One region of the Halobacillus sp. genome, then DNA from elsewhere that is predicted to be linked to it. Evidence: riboswitches for the same ligand, from Rfam matches in the RefSeq annotation. Region 1 holds a riboswitch; the other holds the start of a gene.
The links. A riboswitch is a leader RNA that binds a small molecule or an ion and turns the genes downstream of it on or off. The one in region 1 is predicted to bind thiamine pyrophosphate.
Positions count from the first base shown of each region.

Region 2: linked by a shared signal. The riboswitch ahead of WAM07_RS08315 (ABC transporter substrate-binding protein) and the one ahead of thiW (energy coupling factor transporter S component ThiW) in region 1 are both predicted to bind thiamine pyrophosphate.

Region 1 is NZ_JBAPTY010000212.1:120-7,012, reverse strand. Features, by position in the region: gene thiE (thiamine phosphate synthase) at 1-188, opposite strand, end outside; gene thiM (hydroxyethylthiazole kinase) at 224-997, opposite strand; gene thiD (bifunctional hydroxymethylpyrimidine kinase/phosphomethylpyrimidine kinase) at 988-1,800, opposite strand; gene tenA (thiaminase II) at 1,797-2,486, opposite strand; TPP riboswitch at 2,534-2,641, opposite strand; gene thiW (energy coupling factor transporter S component ThiW) at 2,647-3,135, opposite strand; TPP riboswitch at 3,215-3,324, opposite strand; gene WAM07_RS09410 (DUF3221 domain-containing protein) at 3,424-3,951, shown strand; gene WAM07_RS09405 (PucR family transcriptional regulator) at 3,989-5,659, opposite strand; gene WAM07_RS09400 (pyridoxal-phosphate dependent enzyme) at 5,676-6,650, opposite strand.
Region 2 is NZ_JBAPTY010000179.1:66-4,673, reverse strand. Features, by position in the region: gene WAM07_RS08325 (NAD(P)/FAD-dependent oxidoreductase) at 268-1,326, shown strand; gene WAM07_RS08320 (ATP-grasp domain-containing protein) at 1,416-2,360, opposite strand; TPP riboswitch at 2,507-2,618, shown strand; gene WAM07_RS08315 (ABC transporter substrate-binding protein) at 2,761-3,756, shown strand; gene WAM07_RS08310 (thiamine-binding protein) at 3,771-4,064, shown strand; partial or broken gene WAM07_RS08305 (ABC transporter permease) at 4,061-4,608, shown strand, end outside.

The sequences.
Region 1 (6,893 bases):
TCATCATTGACTATGAAGAGGACCCCCTTCTCATGGCAAATGCCTCTTAACTTTCTGCCAAGCTCAAGCTTAGCCTCTCCTTCAAGTGATCCTTTTCCCTTTTCTCTATACTGAAAAGCGGTTATCCCTGATTCAATAGCTTTTTCCAGGACAGCTTCAGGATCCCTGTCTGTGTCCTGGCTGCCCATCACGAAATACTTTCTTAACTGCTTAGATAATGTCACTATTCCTCTCTCCTCAATTGATCAGGATCCATAGCCAATGCATCGAGGAAAAGGGGAGAAAATGTTCCTGGTCCCTGTACTTCATCTTGAGAGGCTGCATATTCAGCCGCCGCTCCGAAAAATTCCAGAGCTGTATGGATCTTGGTTACACTTGATCCATTTGCAGACATGCAAGCAGCAAGAATCGATCCGAGAAGGCATCCGGTCCCTGTCACCTTTGCTAATAGAGGGTTGCCTGTTGAATTAGTCCGTATTTCGGCCCCATCAGAAACTACATCCATTTTTCCTGTGACAACAGCGGTCGTCTTATAAGTTTGTGCTACTCTTTCCGCAATTGATTTCTCGTTCCCCGTACCTGTCGATTCCACCCCTTTTGTCTCTACTTCTTCTCCTATTAAATGGGCAAGCTCACCAGCATTTCCTTTAATTACGGAAGGTTTAACTCTTTCTAAAATGGTTTGAATACTTTTCGAGCGGAATTTAGTGGCAGGTGCTCCAACCGGATCCACTACCACAGGAACCCCTGCCTTATTAGCTGCCTGGCCTGCTGTAATCATGGCACTTACTTGATTTTCTGTTAATGTCCCTATATTAAGAAGAACACCGTCGGCAAGACGCGATACATCCTCAACCTCTTCTTCGGCATGTGCCATGATAGGGGAACCTCCAAAAGCAAGTAAACCATTTGCGCTGAAGTTCATTACCACCTGATTCGTAATATGATGAATCAGCGGCTGCTTTTCACGCACTTCTTTAATAATATTCATATCCATTTGTTAGAAACCTCCTTACGAGCAGCAAAATGATTGGTCGGACCGCTGCCATGGCCTAGATCGAAGGAATATCGAATCGCTTCTGTTACAAAATATTTAGCTTGTTTGACAGCTTCAACTAGCGAGAATCCCTTTGCCAGGTAAGCAGTAATCGCTGCTGAATACGTACAGCCGGTCCCATGAGTGTTTTTTGTTTGAATACGTTCTGATTCGAAGGCATGGATCTCATTTCCATCAAATAAATAATCGATGGCTGTCCCTTCTCTGTGTCCGCCTTTGACTAAGGCTGCACCTGCTCCGAAGTTCTTAACGATAGCTTCAGCCGCTTCTTTCATGTCTTCCTCCGTTTCAATCCTTTTTCCGGTTATCTCTTCCGCTTCCGGGATGTTAGGGGTTACTAAAGACGTTAAAGGTAGCAGTTGTTTTCGTAACACTTCCCGTGATTCTTCCTCACTTAAAGAATCACCACTTTGAGAAATCATAACGGGATCCATTACATAATAAGCTTGGATCTGTGGGATCCAGTCAGCTATTACTTGCATCATATCTTTTTGAGCGACCATTCCTGTTTTTACAGCATGGACTGGCATATCTTCAGAAATCGACTGCAGTTGTTTTTCCAGGAAATCAAGGGGAAGATGGTGAATATCCTTTACCCCCGTTGTATTTTGAGCAACAGCAGATGTGATCACGGACATCCCGTAGCATTTTAATTCCTGGAATGTCTTTAAATCCGCCTGGATACCTGCCCCTCCGCTTGGATCTGTACCCGCAATAGTCAATGCGCATGGAACGTGGTTCATTTAACATCCACCGCCTTTCCTTCAATCCATTCTTCACATGTATAAGCCATTTCCCAAAAAGACCATTCCAGCTGACAGCTTTTCCGAAACGCATCTCTTATACGACTGAGTTCTTTTTCTGAAGCCTGTTCAGCTAAATGATCCAGCCGGCTTCGTAAATGATCCGTCAGAATTTGCATCTCGCTTTCGGCATAGAATTTTATCCAGGGATAAAAAGGATGATCTTGGTCAGGCTCATACTCCTCCATCAAATATCTCCCTATCTCTAAATAAGTCCAGGGACATGGGAGCAGTGCGGCAATAATTTCACCAAGACCTCCCATTTGAGCATGGTACATCATATGCTTCACATAATGATCAGCCGTTGGAGGGAGTGGGTAACCTTGAAGATCCTCGTACCGAATACCGATATACTCGCACAAATTATGATGGGGATGTACTTCACTATGAAGAACAAAATGAACCTGTTCGTTAAAATATTGAATATCTTCACGCTCCGAAGACTTGGAAATTGCAATTCCATAAATGTGCATAAACGCATTTAAATATTCGTAGTCTGCTTTTATATAATGAGCAATAGATTCCGAGGGAAGACGACCATTTCCAATCCCTTCAACAAAAGGATGATGAAAAATTCTTTCAAATATATCATGATTTTCTTGTCTTAACTGTTCTGTAAATGACATGAATATGCCTCCTGATTTTTTCGGAAGCTACTAAGGGAGGGAGAGAGTGGGGCTGCTTACTACTTCCCTCCGCTGGCATGATCCAGATCAGGTGTTAAGGGACCAAGGAATTTATTTCCTTATCTCAGCGAACACTCGCGCCCCTAGTAGTTTCCGTGTATTATGGTTGTAAGATATATTTTTCCAATTTAACTCTTGTGACGATGATCCATCCTATCATAGCGCCCGATATACTGCTGACTAAAAAAGATGGAAGAAATACCAGAGCTCCAGATGAGCTGCCCATGAGTAAGTTGGCATATGGAACAGCGAATAAGGCTCCAATAACCCCGGTACCAAGCACTTCACCGGCAACAGCTGCCATTTTATTGTGAACCCATTTGTATAAGATACCCGCAAGAAAAGCACCGATCATTCCTCCAGGAAACGCGAGCAAGGTGCCTAACCCCAGGAGGAGGCGTAATAGACCGATCATAAAAGCTATAGTTACAGCTGGTAAAGGACCAAGTGTAACAGCTGCCATCACATTTACTGCATGCTGGACTGGATAAGCCTTTGCAACTCCTGCTGGAAACCAGAGCAGCTGGGCACCAAGTGTTCCAATCGCAACAAATGCAGCCATAGTCGTTAGTAGTCTTGTTTTGTTCATTTCTGCCCTCCCTTCCGTAGGGGAAAAATAAAAAAGCCAGATCCTGGGAAGGACCTGACTTAAAAGGGTAATGTCTAATAAAAATAGTAGACTACTTCCCTCCGCTGGTCTTAACCAGATCAGGTTCTTAAGAGTCGGAATGCTACTTTGCTTTCCTCTCAGCCTATTCAGGCTCCCCTAGTAGTTATAATCATAGATTCACTTGGTTGTTTTATACTATAACAAAGTTAAAGATAGATGTCATGGAAAATTATTCAAAAAAATACAAATAGAAAGGCAGGCAAGTCTATGAAAGCTTGGGGATGCATATTTTTCATAGCTATGATTCTGGCCGGTTGCGGCTCTGCACCAACTTCTAATTCTGATAGTGATTCCAAAAAATCACCTGAACAAGAAAACCCTGCGCCTCCTGAAATTACTGGATTTGTTATGGAGCAGAAAAAGGACCAAATTCTAGTGGTGTCCCCCTTGGACTCTAATTCTGAGAGTACTGCGAATGCGATGTGGGTCTCAGGCGCACCTAAAGACCGCTGGGTAGGTAAACAGGTAGAAGTGTGGGTGAAAAATGGGGTCCGTGAATCCTTCCCCTCTCAGGCAGAAGCAGAAGAAGTGAAGATTCTCGAAATGAGCCATGTAGAGGGTGCAGATTTAGAAGCTTCTGAGGCTCTGTCTAAAGCTATTATGGAGATTCCGGGGGACAAACTTTTAGCCGTAGAGATGATTTCTTACGTTAAGGAAAAGGATGTATGGGAGATTCAATTAACTAGAATTGATTCAAGGAACGAGGACTTAGAAACAATCGTCGCCGACAGATAATAAATAAAAATGAGCGGCTCCTTTACAGAAGAAGCGCTCATTTTTCTATTTTCTTCAACATCCATAAGCGTACACTGAGCTCCAGGAGGAAAAGATCATCTGCATCCAATAAGGAAAGCCCTGTTAATTGTTCAATATTCCTTAAGCGATGCAGCAATGACTGTCGGTGAAGATTTAAGGCACGGGCTGTCTGGCTTACGTTACTGTTGTATTTGTTATAAACAATGAACGTATGAATTAAGTCGGTCTGTCTTCGCTGATCATATTCGATTAGTTTCTCCAAGGTATTCTGGACAATAAACTCAATTTCTTTTTCATGTGATAGGGCCATTAACAAGCGATTCATTCGCGTATCACTGAAAAAAGTGCGGTCACCATCTTCATGTTTCTGGCGTCCGATATTTAAAGCGGTAGCGGCCTCTTCGTAGCTCTGGTGGAAGTTGTACAGGCCATCTTTATGGCAGGAGACTCCCCAGGAAATCGTTATACCGGCAAGTAATTCGTGAAGGCGCCGCTCCACAAGATCAAGAAACTGATTGGCTGTCTCCGGATATGTCTTGGCGTCCGCTTCTATATAAACAATGACTTCTCCTTCATCAAACGTGGTCATCGTCTGCCGCTTCAGCACATCGCCCGCATGTGTCACTTCCTTTTGAATATAGTAGTTCCGGCTATGCATGGAAGAAGATTGGACCGAATGTTCCTCTGATCCTACGGGACCATCAATCTGCTTTTTAAATCGAATATCCCCTACGAGACATACATATGGTTTCTCTAAATCATATCCAAGGAGGTGAGCTTTTGCCAGGAGCGACTTATCGATATCAACTTCCGTTTTAGCAAGTTCCAGTAAAAAGTTATCTTTCAACCGGATTTCGGTCATTTCGATTGCGTTTTCTTTCACAAAATATAAAGCGCACGCCGTTAACGTATGCTCTAAAATCGATAAATCCACCCATGACAATTCTTGGTCCTCCTCGGGCTTAAACAGCAGATATCCTTGCTTTTTATAATTTGAAAGAATCGTCAGCTGATAGCAAAAATGCGGACCAATCTCATATTTTTCAATGTAATGAACTAATGGATGATCACTAAAAGGCTCGGGAGAAACGAGTTGAAACGCTTCGTTCTCTTTTCCGTTCAGCACGTCCAGAAAATAACGGTCGAATTGCTGATTAGCCCTGATTTGTTTATTATGATCACTGATAGCAGCAGGAATATGAGTATTATCGTAAAGAATCGTGGTGATTTCCTGCAATCCTTTGCCGTTCAATACACAATTAATCAATTCCTGGCGGATGGTTTCGGCCCGCTGCTGTCCGGTCTGCTTTTCTTCACTTATTAAACGAAGAACATCCTGCAGAATATCTCCGAACCTCACTTCCCATGGAATTTCCATAATCATAAAATTGTGTTCCTCTGCTATTTTCAGAATACGATCCGGTATTTTGTAAATATATCGTCCTGTAGCAAAAGCGAGAGCTGAAGCATCTGCACGAATAACATCCTTCACATATTCCTCAAGTGCCGTTATATCGTCTCCGCATCCCACCCCGGTACTCAGCACAAATTCATTATTTCTCACAAAATTTTCCACAGGTGTCTCGATTACGGATATCCATTGTACGGGCTTATCTGTGATCTTAGTTAACACTTTGGCTTGTTCAAAAATAGGTAACCGCAGCACTTTTTCCACTGTAACTCCCATTCGCTTCACTCCTGCCCTATTGATTCTTAATTAAGTGATCGATGGTGTGTTGGTCAATGTTGTTTCCGCTGACCACTAGTACGACATGGTTACCTTTAGCACTCTTTTCGTTAAGCAGCCAGCCGACACCAGCTGCAGCAGCGCCTTCCACCGCCATTTTGTGATGGTTCAGCATGAATAAAATTCCGCTCCCAATCGATGCTTCAGAAACCAATTTTGCTTCGTCTAAAAAAGTCTGTGTTAATGAAAAGGTGTACTCATTATTAGGACCGAGGCCGCCAAGCAGACTATCCGCAAGCGTATCTTCTTCTTTCAGGATAACCGGCTTGCCCTTTAGCAGGCTCTCATACATAACCGCTGACTTTTCCATCGAAACCCCCGTGATTTGAATGTCAGGATCAATACTCTTTAAAGAAGCCCCAATACCTGATAGTAATCCTCCCCCTGATAAAGGAATAATTACCTGATCCACTTCCGGACACTGCTCCATAATTTCAAGTCCAATGGTCCCTTGACCTGCAATCACTTCCCGGTCGTCAAAGGGTTTGATAACAGTCATACCAGCTTCTCTCTGAAGTTCATAGCAGCGGGCTTCAGCATCATCCTGACTTTCCCCCACCACTTCTACTTGAGCTCCCAGACGCTTCAAACGATCGACTTTAGCCGCGGGTACACGATTAGATATACAGACGACACACGGAATGTTAGATTTTCCCGCCACATAGGAGACAGCGATTCCATGGTTTCCTGTAGAAAAAGTAGCGACTCCTTTCTCTTTTTCCTCCGGTGTCAGAGAGAGGATTTTGTTCGCAGCCCCCCTCAGCTTAAATGATCCGGTGGGATGAAGGTGTTCAAGCTTCAAGTAGACATGTGAGCCCGCATGTTGGGAAAGATGCTCAGAATATATTAAAGGTGTTGGACCATCAACGATCTCTCGAATGCGTTTCTTTGCTTTCCAGACTTCTCTAAACGGTAATAATGGATGCTCCACCAGCCCGTCCTCCTTTTCTTTACTATATGAGACAACCATTCTGACTTTTCTGATATTTTCGTTGTAATTCTTATTATAGTTGATAGAACGCTTCTCATAAAAGAGTCTGTCAGGAAAAAAACGATATTCCTCTTTTTTCTTCGATAGTTTCAGTGTATCTTGTTAAAGATAATCTCCCGTTTGTTGAAGACTCAGTTTCGAGATAAATCGGTTCGTTATGTCAGATGGATAAGGGTTGGAGGG
Region 2 (4,608 bases), on a different contig from region 1:
GAGTCTTAAACAAACGGGAGCTTTTCTTTAACATGACCTCTATAGATTTGACCGATCTTTATATTTACTATGATATTTTTAGAGAAATTCTCACAAAATAAGAGGAACTCGTGAAACTTGTCACGAATTGCTCACTTCTTCTAGTTTTTCAGGCAGAATTTTGATAATCTTAAAATAGTGAGAAAACCGTAAGCGTTTTCGACATAAATCGGTGATGCACCTGAATGTGAGCAGCTGAGAATGAATTTAAAAAGGTGGTGTTGATGCATGAAACGGTTAGTCATATTAGGCGGCGGGTACGGTGGGCTCAATATATTACATGGCCTTTTAGAAGATTTACCAAAAGATGTACATATCGTTGTCGTTGACCGTAACCCCTACCATTCACTAAAAACAGAATTTTACACGATCGCTGCCGGTACTGAATCAGATCGTCATGCCCGTGTAGATTTTCCTGAACATGATCAAGTGGAATATGTATTCGACGAGATCGAAAAAATTGATGTTGAAAACGAAAAGGTTCTAATGAAAAACTTCGCCTATGACATCGAGTACGATTATCTTGTAATCGGGCTTGGATGTGAGGACAATTATCACGGAATAGAAGGCGCCAGGGAGTTTACGGAAAGTGTACAATCTTTTTCCCAAGCCCGAAGCGCAGGCTACTCCATTAATAATTTGGGAGCCTACGGAAAAGTGACGATTGTCGGAGCTGGATTAAGCGGTATTGAAGTGGCTTCAGAAGTACGCGAAAGCCGTTCTGATTTAAACATTCGTTTGCTCGATCGTGGTGAGACGGTACTGAAAGCATTCGACCATAAAATTCAGAATTATGTAGAAAAATGGTTCCGTGAGCACCATGTGGAGGTCATTCATAACGCGAACGTAGAATACGTTGAACGAGACGGCGTTTGCAATAACGGTCTCTGCTATATGAATGATGTTACGGTCTGGACAGCAGGTGTGCAGCCGAATTACCTGGTTAGAGAGCTTCCTTTTGATAAAGATATTCAAAATAAGGTTATTGTAAATGATTATTATCAGGTTCCAAGCCACCAAAATGTTTACGTGATCGGTGACTGCGCATCTGCCGAACATTCTCCAAGTGCTCAATTAGCAGGTCAGCAAGGTGAAAAAGTAGCGGAAGTTATATTGGCCTTTCTTAAAAATCGTGTTCCGGTACCTCCAGGCGAGGTTAAACTAAAAGGCGCCTTAGGCTCTCTCGGTAAGAACGACGGATTTGGCAACATGCTGCAAAAACCAATGACCGGAGTTTTACCTAGGCTTGCTAAATCAGGTGTTCTCTGGTTAAGTAAACGCCATTAAATCTCTCGTGTCGTGAAGAGTTCATCCGTCCACCCGTGCAGAACTCTATCAAAGAAAGCCATTTTCCCCAGAGGAAAATGGCTTTCTTATTATACGCGCACTGGATCCAGCAGGCGCCCCAGATATTTAGCAAGCTCAAGCATTCCGTACACTCCGGCTTTTTCTTCCGCATCCGTGTTATAATTCGTATTCGTGTTCACATCGTAAGCATATAAATTCCCATCTTGATCTTGAATAGCTTCAATAGCGGCCACTTGGATATGATTCGCCTGAAGAAAAGCTTCGAAGTCGTCAATAATCGCAGGGCGGTAATTGTCCAGGATCTCAAATTTTGCTTTATCCTTCGATTCCTCAGCATCGGTTGGGCAAAATTGATCCTCAATCGAGCACGCATCAGCCGGGCACAATTCAAACCCTTCAGAAGTGTCTACTTTCACTCCGTAAAGAAACTTCCCGTTTACGAACTCATGACGTACGATATACGGCTCGGGCGCATCGATATACTGCTGAATTAAGGTAATACCATCGACAGGTTCCTCAAATTCAGCGCCTTCCACATATTCCTGAAGTGCTTCTTTAGAATGAAACAGCTGCACACCCTGCCCCTTACCAGCACGGTTATGCTTCGTGATAAATGAATTCATCCCCAGCTTTTCTGCAGCTTTCAAAATATTCTCTTTCCCAACAGCAGAGATGGTTTTTGGAGTGCGGATCCCTTGTTGATTCAGTGCCATGTACTGGTTCACTTTACTTATTTCAAGATTAAGCGCCGATGTTCCATTTACAACCGTTCTGCCGTGGCGTTCCAGCCAGGAAAGGACTGCCCCTGCAAATTCAGGAGCGTAGCGGTGGTTTCTCGTGTGAGAGGACGCACTGATTCGATTATAGAAAATTCCTTCCGGCGGCTCTTCTGTTAAGTCTAATGTACCTTGGTCCAGGTGCCATACTTCATATGGCAATTCTAATTCTTCTAAACGTTCTGTTAAGTGAACGGTCCACTCATCGTTCTCGTGGAGTACATAAATTTTGCTCATAAAAAGGAACTCCCTTTCTGTAATAACGATTTCCTTTATCTTAACATAAAAAGCCTATCTGTTTACTAGGAATAAGATTATAGTACTTGCTAAATCTACTTCCTTATGGCACAGTAAAATTATAACGTTGTTCATCAAATTGAATAGTTTGAATGTAGGGGGACCAGTGTAGCTGGTTGAGATTGTATCCTTTTATGATACTGACCCTTAGAACCTGAACTGGTTGATACCAGCGTAGGAAACATAAGTAGCCGATATTTCTGATCGATTACTATATATGCACCCTAGGTTATGGTACCAGGGTGCTTTTTTGTATGGATAAAACGCTGGATTATCTCCGACGGTTCTCCCCTCTCCTCTATTAATCTCTCTGATGGACATATAATTGGGAGGGAAACAATTGAAAAAAATAATCCTCATGTTCATGACCGCTTTAGTAGTAACGGGCTGCTCATCCAATGACGGAAAAAGTGAAGAAGCTGCAGCCAAGCAAGAGGAAACGAACTCGGTTAAACTCGTACTCGACTGGACTCCTAACACCAATCACACCGGAATTTATGTGGCTCAGGCAGAAGGTTTTTTTAAGGAGCAAGGACTGGATGTGGAAATCATGCTTCCAGGTGAAGCGGGTGCCGATCAGCTTGTCGCCTCCCAAAAAGCAGAATTTGGGATCAGCGCTCAAGAAACATTGACAGAAGCTCGTATTCAGGACATTCCTGTTGTATCGATCGGAGCTATTATCCAGCATAATACGTCAGGTTTTGCCTCTCCCAAGAATAAAGGCATTACTTCTCCAGCTAATTACGAAGGAAAAACTTACGGAGGTTGGGGTGCTCCTGTAGAAGAAGCGGTCCTCTCTTCTCTCATGCAGAAAGAAAATGCTGATGTTTCTGAGGTGGAAATTGTAAATATGGGAAATACGGACTTTTTTACGGCTGTGGAACGGGATATCGATTTTGCCTGGATTTATTACGGGTGGACAGGTGTGGAAGCCGAACTTCGAGGGCAAGAGCTTAATATGCAATACCTAACGGACTACTCTGAGAAATTGGATTATTATACACCTGTTTTAACGACGAGCGAAACGATGATGAATGAGAATCCTGAAACCGTACAAGCATTTATGGCTGCTGTCTCAAAAGGATACGAATTTGCGATCGAAAAACCTGATCAGGCGGCTGATATTCTCATCGAAGCTGTGCCGGACCTCGATCCAGAGCTGGTAAAAGCCAGTCAAGAATGGCTGTCACCTAAGTATAAAGATGATGCAGATCAGTGGGGTATTCAAAAGGAAGAAGTCTGGAGCAGTTACGCCGAGTGGATGTACAATCATGACTTGCTTGAAGAAAAACTGAATGCTAATGAGGCATTTACGAACGAATTTTTACCAGAATAAAGGAGGGAAATGTATTGGCTAATTCACTTGTCAGTATTCAAATCATTCCAAAAACAGAGAGGAACGAGGATGTTATCCCTTATGTGGATCATGCGATTTCAATCATTGAAAAATCAGGGCTGAAGTACGAAGTCCATCCTCTTGAAACAACGATCGAAGGAGAGCTTTCCACCATTTTTGGTTTAATAGAAAAAATGAACGAGGCTATGGTTGAAAAAGGGTGCAGCAACGTCATTTCTCAGATTAAAGTTCTTTATCAGCCATCAGGAGCTTCGATGGATGATTTAACATCGAAATATCGAACATGACTCAAAGATTCATTAAAGGATGGAGGCCTGTTGCGGTCCTCCTCCTTTTCATTCTTTTATGGGAGCTCTGCAGCCGTTGGTTTGACATACCAGAATGGCTCTTACCACCGCCGAGCTTAATTATGGAAACAGGTATAAACGGCTGGACGGATTACGCTCCCCACCTTTTTTCAACCATTCGTTTAACTTTTTCAGGATTTATAATTGGAGTTATTTTCGGGTTATTACTTGCGGTCTTTCTTCACCTGCTTCCAGTAGTAAGAGAGGCCTTGTATCCCTTACTCATCTTGTCACAAAACATCCCGATCATCGTCCTTGCTCCCTTGCTAGTCATATGGTTTGGATTCGGGGCTTTACCTAAATTGATTATTATCGTACTTGTCTGCTTCTTTCCTATTGCGATTGCAGCCATGGATGGTCTTCGTCAGACAAACCCTGAATGGATGCATTATATGAAAATGGCAGGTGCTACAAAGGGACAGATTTTCAGGAAACTAGAATGGCCAAACGCCTTGCCGTCTATTTTTTCAGGGGTGAAAATATC